Mesorhizobium japonicum MAFF 303099: one gene and its partner. The protein of the gene in region 1 interacts with the protein of each later gene in a pairwise test. Links are inferred from orthologs where the notes say so. Each region holds a gene or a part of one and is shown on either strand. Other genes may lie near its edges.

Region 1 (8,253 bases):
GCATGAAGATCGTGCTTGCCGACATTGCCGGCGCGCGCCTTGATGATGCCTCTGGCGCCGTCTCGGCCATTGCAGGCGACGATGCCGTGCTTGCCGTCGCCGCCGATGTTTCGAAGGCCGATGAGGTCGATCGTCTCGCCGACCGGGCATTCGGCGCCTTCGGCGAGGTCTCGCTGCTGATGAACAATGCCGGCGTCGGCGACAATCCGGGAAAACCCTGGGAAAACCGCGATGGCTGGAAACGGCTGCTCGACATTAATTTCTGGGGTGTTGTGCATGGCGTCGAAGCCTTCGCGCCGCGCATGCTGGCGTCGGCCAAGCCGGGCCTGATCATCAACACCGGTTCCAAGCAAGGCATCACCACGCCGCCCGGCAACCTCGCCTACAATGTCTCCAAGGCCGGCGTGAAGACATTCACCGAAGGCCTGGCGCACGCGCTGCGCAACGAACCGGGCGACCGAATGTCGGCGCATCTGCTGATCCCCGGCTTCACCTATACCGGCCTCACCGAGGGTGCGACGGAGAAGCCCGCCGGCGCCTGGACCGGCGAACAGGTCATTGATTTCATGCTGGAATCCCTGGTCAGGGGCGACTTCTACATCCTGTGCCCGGACAATGACGTGGCGCGGCCGCTGGACGAGAAACGCATGGCCTGGGCAATTGGCGACATCATCCAGAACCGCCCTGCTCTGTCGCGCTGGCACCCCGATCACAAGGATGCGTTCGCGGCCTTCATCAAAGGTTGATCCGAAAGCCCTCAAGCCGCGTGCTTTTTCGGAGCTCGCTTTTGCGCCACGGCCTTCTTAGCGGCCATGGCGGCGATTTTTTCGTCATGCCGCCGTGCCGCCCGCTCACACTTGTCGCGGATTTCCTCGACTTCGGATTCCGTCAGGTGCTCGATGCCGATGAAATTGTTATGGCCCTCGCTGACCCGGATCAGTTCATCGAGCTTGGCCTGGATCGCCGCGCCATCGCGGTTCTGGGTGTTCTGGATCAGGAACACCATCAGGAAAGTGATGATGGTCGTGCCGGTGTTGATCACCAATTGCCAGGTATCCGAGAAGCCGAAAAACGGCCCGCTCGTCGCCCAGACGACAACGATCAGGCAGCAGCCGGCGAATGTCAGCGGCAGGCCGGTTATGTGAGCGACCCAATTGGCGATCCTGGTGAAGAGCTTTTCCATCTGTCGAGATCCTCAATGAACGCCGCGACAAGAAAACAACCGGCGACCGTCTCGGGTTCCCGCCGGCAACAAATACATCGGGTGCAATTGGGCACACGCAAAGCGCGAAAGCAGCGGAAAACACACCTTATCGGTTCAATGTCATAGTAGCTGTGCAGGCAAAAGTGCCTGTACGCTCCGCTTCACAGCGGTTTACCTCCAGCCCCTTCCGCCGCGCCACCCCCGCATGGCGGAAGGGGTTTCAGTTCAGAGAGCGCGGATGATGGCCTGCGCGGCGGTGACGGCCAGGGCCAAACCGTTGTCAGCGAAAGCCTAAACGGCGTCGTTTTCCCAACGATCGAGGAAGGCCTCGATCGGCATGGACTGGATGTCGGGAACCGCCCTGGCGAGTTTCTCGACCGGCCAGTCCCACCAGGCGAGTGCTTCGATCCGCGCCGCTATGTCGGGAGCAAAGCGCGGCCGGAGCGGTTTTGCCGGCACGCCGGCGACGATCGTGTAAGACGGCACGTCCTGCGTCACCACCGCATTGGCGCCGATGACCGCGCCATTGCCGATCGTGATGCCGGGCATGATCACCGCGCCGTGGCCGATCCAGACGTCATGGCCGATGGTCACGGCCTTCGCCTGCCGCCGCTCGCGGAACGCCGCATCGACGCCCAGCCATCGAAAATACTCGTTCGGCCGATAGCTGACCTTGTGCTGGGTCAGCCGCTCGATCGGATGCTCCAGCGCATTGATGCGGCTGTTGGCGGCAATCGAGCAGAATTTGCCGATGGTTGTGTAGATGGCTTCCGAATGGCGCTCGAAATAGGAGAAGTCGCCGACGCTCACCTCGCGCAGCACCACCCGTTCACCGATCAAGGCGTAGCGGCCGAGCTTGCACGCCTTCAGCTCCGCGGTCGGATGGATGCGCGGCTCTGGGTCTTTCAGGACGAGGTTTTCGGTGCGGTCCATGCGGCGCTTTACTTCAGGGCAATTGCTCCCGCAAGGCAGGAGCAATTGCCCGTGGGGCCGATCAGCACAAAAAGACGCCCACCGACCTATTTCGGCTTGCCTTTGCTCCACACCACGTTCTGGCCGTAGAGCGGCACTGTGGTGACCGACATCTTGGCCGAGCCGTTCTGGACCTGGCGCGAATGCGAGAGATAGATCAGCGTCTCGTTGGTCTTGTCGTAGATGCGGTTCACCACCTGCTTCTTCCAGATAAGGCTGATGCCTTGCTTGAACACCTCCTCGCCGCCCTCGCTCATGTCGATGTCGCCAATGGTGATCGGTCCGGTCTGGCGGCAGGAGATCGACGAATCGGAGGGATCCTCGAACCAGTTGCCCTTGTGCAGGCGGTCGATGATGCTGCGGTCGAAATAGGACACATGGCAGGTCACGCCATCCACTTTCGGATCCTTGATCGCTTCGACGATGATGTCATTGCCGACCCAGTCGACGCCGACCTTACCGACTTCCTCGGCGACGGCGCTGCCGGCGCCAAGCACGACGCACGCGGCCAAGGCGCCGCCGATCAGTTTTCGCCCAATCCGTTCGCGCCTAACCAGTTCGAGCAAAGGAGCCTCCTGCGGTTCGAGTTGCCGGTATCAGGTGGGACACGTCGTGCGGCTTTGCAAGCGGATGCGTCAACACCACCGCGGTTGCGGCATCGCGGCACTTTGCCTGCGCAAGGCCAAACCGCTAAGAGACTGTTTCGAAATTCGCTCTGGCGAGTCATATGGTGGTGGTTTCGAGAACCGTAGCGCAGCGGACATATGGTCCGTGAGCTCAGTTCTACTGCACGCAGTAGAACGGGGAAGCGCAGAAAACGCCATCAGATGGCCGCCAGAGTAGAATTTCCAAACAGGCTCCAAGACTGTCGCACCGGCGCGGCATCGAGCCGGCGCGATGATTTCTGCAGGCGGACTTTTGTAATGATGCGTTCTATCCTGGTCGGCATTCTCGTCCTGATGGCAGCCGGCATCGGCTGGCTGACCTTCGACTGGTATCGCGGCCATTATGGCGGCGAACCGTTCGGCGCGCCCTTCACCCTCGTGGACCAGAAAGGCGCACCTATCACCGAAGCCGCCTTCCGGGGGCAGCCCAGCGTCGTCTTCTTCGGCTTCACCCACTGCCCCGAGGTTTGCCCAACCACCCTGTTCGAACTGTCCGGCTGGCTGAAGACGCTCGGCGACGACGGCAAGACCTTGCATGCCTATTTCGTCTCGGTCGACCCGGAGCGTGACACGCCGGCGGTGATGAACGCCTATGTGAGCAATTTCTCCGACCGTATCACCGGCATCACCGGCGACCCGGACAAGGTCCATGCCATGGCCAAGTCGTTCGGCATCTACTGGAAGAAGGTCGACACGGGCGACGGCGACTACACGATGGACCACACGGCCTCGGTGCTGCTGCTCAACTCCAAGGGCGACTTTGCCGGCACGATCGCCTATGGCGAAAGCGCCAGCGCCGCCGTGGAGAAGCTGAAGCGCCTCGCGGCCAAGGGTTGACAAGAATTCATATGACCCAGACGCGGCTGCATTTCACCACCGGCAAGATCGAGGCTGAGCGCATTTTCGCGGCGCTTGAGCTGGCCTTCGAGGATGAAGGCCTGCCGATCGCCGTGCTCGAGGTCGACGAAGACCAGGACATCCACGAGGTCTCGCTCTATGCCGATGGCGATGTCGATACGGTCGAGGCGCGGGTCAAGGACATTCTCGCCGGCCTTGCTTTGTCGAAGCCGGTCGAGCGCGAAGTGCTGCCTGACATCGACTGGGTGGCGCGTTCGCTGGAGGGCCTGAAGCCAGTGCGCGCCGGCCGTTTCTTCGTCCACGGCGCGCATGACCGAAGGAAGCGCCACAGCGGCGAACTCGCCATCGAGATCGAGGCCGGCCTTGCCTTCGGCACCGGCCATCACGGCACCACATCAGGCTGCCTGGAAATGCTGGAGAAAGTGGTGCGGCGCGAGCATCCGCGCAATGCGCTCGACCTCGGCACCGGCAGCGCCGTGCTGGCCATCGCCGTCGCCAAGCTGGCGCATATTCCGGTGCTCGCCACCGACATCGACCCGGTGGCGGTGAAGGTCGCCGCCGCCAATGCGCGGCTCAATCACGTCAAGGCGCTCATCGAAACGGTTACCGCACCGGGCTTTCACCACCCGATCTTCGGCAGGCGTGCCCCCTTCGATCTGATCGTCGCCAACATATTGGCGCGGCCGCTGATGCGGCTGGCGCCGCAAATGGCCGGGCACATCGCACTTGGCGGCTCGATCGTCCTGTCAGGCATTCTCGAGCGCCAGCGCGACGCCGTCATCTCGGCCTATGTCGGCCAGAATTTCCGGCACGTGCGCACCTTGTACCGCGAAGGCTGGGTGACGATCCACCTCAAGCACTGAGACCGGCAAGGCAATTGCCGATCCCCGACAGTCCCAACACCTAGAACTTGATGCCCAGATTGGCCTTGAACCCATTGTCGAAGGCATTCCGCCCAAACTGTCCGGCATAGGATAGGCCAAGGGTGGCGTTGCGCGCCAGCTGCACGTCGAAGCCGGCCTCGACCAGCATCGCATCCCTGGCGATCGGCACGCCGGCAATGGTGAAGCCGTCACCGCCGGCAAAGGCGACGGTCGACAGCGGCGTCAAATCGCCGAAGGCATGGCGCCAGCCGAACGTGCCGCGCGCGGTGGCCGCCACGCCGCCAAGGATGATGTCGGTGGAGGCCCTGACGCCGAGCGTAGTGAAGGTCGCATCCGACGTCGAGCTGCTGCTGGTCAGCGCCGCGGCGCCGCCGCTCTCCGCGAAGCCGTCCGTGTGCAGGTTCACATAAGCGAGATTGGCGAAGGGCTCGAAGGCAAACGGCTCGGCATCGGTCTTGTAGACCAGCTCGCCGAAGGCCTGCGCGGTCGCGGCGTCGTAGTCGGCCAAAAGACTGTCGGCAAAACCCTGGAAGGCGACGGAGCGCGATGTCGAGATCCGGTGCCAGGTGTAGGCGGTCCCGGTGCGGAAGGCGATGGCGCCCCAATTGGTCCCGCCATAGAGGCCGAGATGATAGTTGTCGCTGTCGCCGGAGGAATGCCTGTCGTCGGCATCGAAGCTGGTGCGGCTGTAGCCGCCGACCACGCCGATGCGCCAGTCGCCGGCCAGGCCGTCGGCGCCGACCAGTAGGCCACCCGTCGAACGGTCGAAGGCGGCCGCATTGCCGTCGCTGTCGGCACCGCCCCAGGAGCCAAAACCCTGCGACCAGATGGCGAAGCTATCCGTGTCGGCGACAACCGGCTGAACGCCGTCCTCGCCATAGGCCATGACCGGCAGCGAGGCGGTCTTGCCGCTGTCGCCGAAGGCTCCGCGCAGGCGCGCCGTCACCGCGTCCTGCAGCAAGTGGCTGTCCTGGAGAAGCATGCCCTTGGCCGAGGCATGGATTTCGCCCGAAAGCTGGTCGAAAGCAGCCTGCGCCGCCGCATCGCTCGGCAAGGCAAGCATCGCGCTGACCAAGGCACTGCTAGCCGCGCTGCCCAGCCCGTTACCGGTGGCGATCTGGTTCGGTGTCACGCCAGCGGAGCTGAAGGTCTTCGTCTGGGTGACGTCGACATAGGCATGCGTCGCATCCGACGTGGTGCTCAGCTTAACGAAGGCCGAGACCTGCGGATCGCCCACCAGGGTGAAGGTCCCGCCGACGCTGGCGGCTTCGAGCACCGTGTAGCGGGTTCCCGCCACCAGGTCGCTCGGCCCAATGTTGGTCACGGTCAAGCCGGCGCCGCTGACGATAGTGGCCGCGCCGGACACGTGGATCAGATCAGAAAGACCAGCTGAATTGAGTTCCACCGCATAGGTTGAGCCGGCCTCGAACTTGGCGGTGTTGTTGACGGTCAGCGTGCCGATCGCGTTTTTGCCGGGCGCGACCGTGCCGGAGGCATCGAGCACGCCAACCGTGCCGCCGCCGCGGAGTGTGGCGCCGCTGTCGACTGTAACCCCCGCATTGCCAAGCGAGCCGGAGACCAGCAAAGTGCCGGCCTTTACCTCAACCCCGCCCGACAACGGGCTCGAACCCGACAGCTCGAAAGTTCCCGTCCCGTCCTTGATCAGCCCGTTGCCGCCGGTGATGACGCCCGAAAAGACCGTCGAGCCGTTGTTGCCTCCGGTCGTCAGTCTGCCTGCCCCGGCATTGACCGCTCCCGCGCCGGCGAGCGAACCAATCGCCTGGTCGAAATTGTTGAAATCAAGCGTTGCGCCACTTTCGATCGTATAGGCGCTGTTTGCGCTGAAAATGCTGGCGCTCAGGCCCGCCTTCAGCGTGCCCTGGGCGACGTCGGTGGCCGTGGCATAGGTGTTGTTGCCGGCAAAGCCGTCCACCGTCAGCGTTCCGGCTCCTGTCTTGGTGAACGTCCCGCTCGGCGTGCTGTCGTCTCCCATGCTGGCGCTCGTGGTGACGTCGAAGCCGTTCGTGTCGATGGTGCCGCCGGCGGCGCCGAACAGGATCGAAACATTGGCAAGGGTAAGGTTCGCGCCCGCCTGCAGCGTGCCCCCATCCAGCGTGATCGGACCCAAACCCAAAGCATGATCGGCCGTAACCTGGATTGTTCCCTGCTCGATCCGTGCGCCTAAGCCGAAACTGTTGCTGTTGTTGGTCAGCACGAGCGTGCCGGCGCCGGTCTTTACGATCGCAGAGCCCTCGTCATAGTCCGAAATCAGGCCGGTATAGGTGGCCGTTCCCGAACCGACGTGAATGGTCGGGCCGGCGTTGACGAGCAGATCGTTGGCGATCGAAATACCGGACTGGATATCGATCACCGTTCCACCGAAGGCGGAGAGCGGACCGGTTCCAAGCGCGCTGTTGTTGCCGAGGCTGAGCGTGCCGCCATAGAGGTTGGTGCCGCCGGTGTAGGTGTTTGCTCCATTCAAGGTAAGCAAGCCATCACCGCTCTTGGTGAGGCCCGCGCCCGAGATCACTCCATCCGCCGTAAAATGAGCACCGCCATCAACCGTGAAAACGGTGTCGGAGGCCAGATTGAAACTGGCGCTTGCGTCCAGATCGGGAATGAAATTGTTCGTTTGCACATTGATCGCGGCCTGCCCGGAGGCAGCGAAATTCAGGCCGCCGTTTGTAAACCGGTAGCCGCCAGAGGTGCTCGTGGCATTCAAGTTCAGCGTGCCGACCGTGTAAGGTCCGCCCGACAGGTCAACGCCATAGCCGAGCCCCTGATCCGCAGCATCGTGGTTGAAGTTCGCGACCGCATCGACGCCGTTGGGAACAGTTGCGGGAGTCCAGTTCGCGGCCGTACCCCAATTGCCGCTGCCGTGAACGAAATCCTCGGCCGCGGCGGCACCAGACATGATCGGCGTCATGGCGCCCGCAACAAGACCGGCTATCAGCAGAGCCGAAAGCGACGTGGACGACAAAAGCGAGCCCGCAAGCCGGACATACACCTCGCCTTTGGCACGCGCCGCGGAAACAGGTTGTCTCATCCAAATCCCCCCGACCAACCATCTATTGGCTGAATCGACCCCTTGAAGCCCCTGGCGACGCCACGAAACACGCTGCCGAGATGTAAGCCGTAAAGATTACCGGAACCAAGCAACATAGAGCTCGGAAAGAAATCAGAATCCGTTGCGAATTTGCATCAATCAATAGTTGGCCACACCAGATGCCAGACTGCGAACAAGCACGGTTTTTGCCGGCTGACTGGCTCGGAATATAGTCCTCATTTTCAACATCGATCCTGCGACCGCCGCGTGGCCAGCATCGTGGTTTTCGACAACATGCCGGAATCGGTCCATCAACACCAACCTTGACCGGTGGGCCCCCCTTACGACCAAGACAAGAAAACCCGAAACAGATAGCTTCCCGTGCGAAGTGACGCACGCCCAAAAAACAGCGGTTACTGACTTTTTCTGGTTACAATTGTCGGGCGCCGACAGACAGGGCAGCAATGCCGGGTCGTGTCCGGGAGGCAACGACTACCCAACCTTCGTGCCGCCGCTGGACCAGCCCCATTTGGTTGTCAGCCAGCCAGCGCTGTAGCAGGTTGCGCCAACCGGAAATCGATTCCGATTTCCGGACCCATAGGCTACGGTCGCGCAGACATCAGG
Region 2 (3,583 bases), 1.1 Mb from region 1 along the record:
CAGAACAGACACGCGACGCGTGGAGCTGGGAAGCCGGCTTTACGCGTCTGATTTGCATGGGCGAAATGATTGCGCTGATTCGGCGCGAGACTGAGCTCAGGCGGCACGTCCCGGCCAGCGGGATCATCCAGGGGGCCCGGCCAAACGGGTCTTGAAGACAGAGCGGCATATGGCTTCGAAAACCACAAATCCTTTCGTCTTTCTCCAGCAGGTTCGCTCGGAGACCGCCAAGGTGACTTGGCCGTCGCGGCGCGAAACGATGATCTCGACGGTGATGGTTCTGGCCTTCGCCGTGATTGCGATGATCTTTTTCTTTAGCGCCGATCAGTTGATGGGCCTCGCGATCGAACAGATTCTGGGCATTGGACGCTAAGTCCGGCGACTACGGAGAAGTCTAAAAAAATGGCTGCGCGCTGGTACATCGTCCACGCTTATTCGAACTTTGAAAAGAAGGTCGCCGAGGATATCGAGAACAAGGCCAAGCAGAAGGGCCTGTCCGCCGATATCGAGCAGATCGTGGTGCCGACCGAGAAGGTGGTCGAGGTTCGTCGTGGCCGCAAGGTCGATGCCGAGCGCAAATTCTTCCCGGGCTATGTGCTCCTGAAGGCCAATTTGACCGACGCCGTGTTCTCGCTGGTGAAGAACACGCCGAAGGTCACCGGCTTTCTCGGCGACTCCAAGCCGGTGCCGATCACCGAGGCGGAAGCGCAGCGCATCCTGAACCAGGTGCAGGAAGGCGTCGAGCGGCCGAAGCCCTCGGTCACGTTCGAGATCGGCGAGGCGATCCGCGTTTCGGACGGTCCTTTCGCGTCGTTCAACGGCTTCGTCCAGGAAGTGGACGAGGAGCGGGCGCGGCTCAAGGTGGAAGTTTCGATCTTCGGGCGCGCCGTGCCTGTCGATCTGGAATTCGGACAGGTCGAAAAGGGCTGATCCGAAATCCCTGATGCCGTCTGGCGATCAGGGGAGGCGGTGCGGAAACGCATGGCCTGAGAACGGTGGGAGGCGAATGTGGCTTTAGCCGGCCACGCGAACCGCACCACCAGACTGCAACCGCCGGTGTTCCCAAGATGGGGCCGGCATAGACAAAGGCAGGAAAAGAGATGGCTAAGAAAATTGCAGGCCAGCTCAAGCTTCAGGTCTCCGCGGGTTCGGCTACGCCGTCGCCCCCGATCGGCCCGGCGCTTGGTCAGCGCGGCATCAACATCATGGAGTTCTGCAAGGCGTTCAACGCGCAGACCCAGGAAATGGAAAAGGGATCGCCGGTTCCGGTCGTCATCACCTACTATCAGGACAAGTCGTTCACCTTCGTCATGAAGACGCCGCCAGTGAGCTACTTCCTGAAGAAGGCCGCGAACCTGAAGTCGGGCTCGAAGGAGCCGGGCAAGGTCAAGGCTGGCACCGTTTCGCGCGACAAGGTGCGCGAAATCGCGACCGCCAAGATGAAGGATCTGAACGCAAACGACGTCGAGGCGGCCATGCGCATGGTCGAGGGCTCCGCCCGCTCGATGGGTCTGGAAGTGGTGGGCTGAGATCATGGCAAAGATTGCAAAGCGTGTATCGAAGACCCGCGAAGGCATCGATCCCAACAAGGCTTACGCCCTGGGTGAAGCGCTGAAGCTGCTCAAGGACCGTTCCTCGGTCAAGTTCGACGAGACAGTCGAAGTCGCCATGAACCTCGGCGTCGACCCGCGCCATGCCGACCAGATGGTGCGCGGCGTGGTCAACCTGCCGAACGGCACCGGCCGCTCGGTTCGCGTCGCCGTGTTCGCCCGTGGTGACAAGGCCGAGGAAGCCAAGGCCGCCGGCGCCGACATCGTCGGTGCGGAGGACCTGGTCGACATCGTCCAGAAGGGCACGATCGATTTCGATCGCTGCATCGCCACGCCGGACATGATGCCGCTGGTCGGCCGTCTCGGTAAGGTGCTCGGCCCGCGCGGCATGATGCCGAACCCGAAGGTTGGCACCGTCACCACCGACGTCGCCGCTGCCGTCAAGGCATCGAAGGGCGGCGCGGTCGAGTTCCGCGTCGAGAAGGCCGGCATCGTTCACGCCGGCGTCGGCAAGGTTTCGTTCGACGTCAAGGCGCTGGAAGAGAACATCCGCGCCTTCGCCGATGCGGTGACCAAGGCAAAGCCGGCTGGCGCCAAGGGCAACTACGTCAAGAAGGTGTCGGTCACCTCGACGATGGGCCCGGGCCTCAAGCTCGACGTCTCGACGCTCGCAGCGTCCTGATTAAGACCATTTGGATCGGCCGCAAGAAGGCCGATCCGTGACTGAATTCCGGGCCTTGGATTTTTCCTGGGCCCGGTACCGGAAGTCGAAAGGCTTCCGGACATCCTGTCCGAGATTGCAGGCGGCCCAAAAGCCTTAATTCATGTGGGCCTGCATGAGACGGGTGAAGACCCGACAACGGAGCGAGTGCTCCAATGAAAGGTTCGAACCGTGTTTGCCTTTTGTCTGCGCACCGCCGGCTTGTCCGTCGGTGTGGCGAAAGGGGGCAGGATCCTCGAGCGTCGTTCGGGAGATCCGTTACTGGATGGCCCGGCCGGCAAAAAGGCAACCCGACGCCTGTCCTCGAAATGAGATGTTCTCATTGACGGGATTGGGGTCAACTGGAGATAGGCAGTGGACAGAGCGGAAAAACGCGAACTCGTCACGGGCCTGAACGAAGCGTTCGGAAACGCAGGTTCAGTGGTCGTGGCCCACTATGCCGGTATCACCGTCGCGCAAATGAACGACCTTCGGTCGAAAATGCGCGCCGCCGGTGGCACCGTTAAAGTCGCGAAGAACCGTCTCGCCAAAATCGCTCTTCAGGGCACGGACTCCGCATCGATCATCGACCTGTTCAAGGGACAGACGCTGATTGCTTATTCGGAGGATCCGATTGCGGCGCCGAAGGTCGCGTCCGATTTCGCCAAGGGAAATGACAAGCTCGTCATTCTCGGCGGCGCAATGGGCACCACCTCGCTCAATGCCGACGGTGTGAAGGCACTCGCCACACTTCCGTCGCTCGATGAGCTGCGCGCCAAGCTGGTTGGCATGATCGCCACGCCGGCAACCCGGATCGCCCAGATCGTCAATGCGCCAGCGGCCTCGGTCGCGCGCGTCATCGGCGCTTACGCCCGGAAGGACGAGGCGGCATGAGGCCGTTCCTCGCTATCAAAAACACACGTTCGAACCTAACGAAGGAATACAACAATGGCTGATCTCGCAAAGATCGTAGACGACCTTTCGAAGCTGACCGTCCTCGAGGCGGCCGAGCTGTCGAAGCTTCTGGAAGAAAAGTGGGGCGTTTCGGCTGCTGCTCCGGTGGCGGTTGCCGCTGCTGGCGGCGCTGCCGCTGCTGCCGCTCCGGCCGAGGAAAAGACGGAATTCGACGTCGTCCTCACCGACGCTGGCGCTCAGAAGATCAACGTCATCAAGGAAGTCCGCGCCATCACCGGTCTTGGCCTCAAGGAAGCCAAGGACCTGGTCGAAGCGGCTCCGAAGCCGGTCAAGGAAGGCGTTTCCAAGGCCGACGCTGACAAGTTCAAGGCCCAGCTGGAAGCAGCCGGCGCCAAGGTCGACCTGAAGTAAGCGTAAA

Evidence for each region.
Region 2: the proteins of MAFF_RS07250 (region 1) and rplK interact in binary tests that used the Escherichia coli proteins (3 or more experiments, as listed by UniProt). The link is inferred for Mesorhizobium japonicum MAFF 303099 from one-to-one orthologs.

What each region holds. Positions count from the first base shown.
Region 1 is NC_002678.2:1,267,170-1,275,422, forward strand. What follows is about bases 2,783-5,625. They hold MAFF_RS07250 (50S ribosomal protein L11 methyltransferase), read left to right. Parts: upstream 2,783-3,689; coding sequence 3,690-4,562; downstream 4,563-5,625. Other genes in these bases: MAFF_RS07245 (SCO family protein), read left to right, coding at 3,100-3,678; MAFF_RS07255 (autotransporter outer membrane beta-barrel domain-containing protein), read right to left, coding at 4,603-5,625. In the rest of the region: MAFF_RS07225 (SDR family NAD(P)-dependent oxidoreductase), read left to right, coding at 1-746; MAFF_RS07230 (low affinity iron permease family protein), read right to left, coding at 758-1,183; MAFF_RS07235 (DapH/DapD/GlmU-related protein), read right to left, coding at 1,496-2,137; MAFF_RS07240 (CreA family protein), read right to left, coding at 2,224-2,742; more of MAFF_RS07255, read right to left, coding at 5,626-7,629. UniProt on the Escherichia coli protein: Methylates ribosomal protein L11.
Region 2 is NC_002678.2:189,605-193,187, forward strand. What follows is about bases 1-2,814. They hold rplK (50S ribosomal protein L11), read left to right. Parts: upstream 1-1,100; coding sequence 1,101-1,529; downstream 1,530-2,814. Other genes in these bases: secE (preprotein translocase subunit SecE), read left to right, coding at 170-373; nusG (transcription termination/antitermination protein NusG), read left to right, coding at 403-930; rplA (50S ribosomal protein L1), read left to right, coding at 1,534-2,232; rplJ (50S ribosomal protein L10), read left to right, coding at 2,626-2,814. Outside these bases: more of rplJ, read left to right, coding at 2,815-3,144; rplL (50S ribosomal protein L7/L12), read left to right, coding at 3,199-3,576. UniProt on the Escherichia coli protein: Forms part of the ribosomal stalk which helps the ribosome interact with GTP-bound translation factors.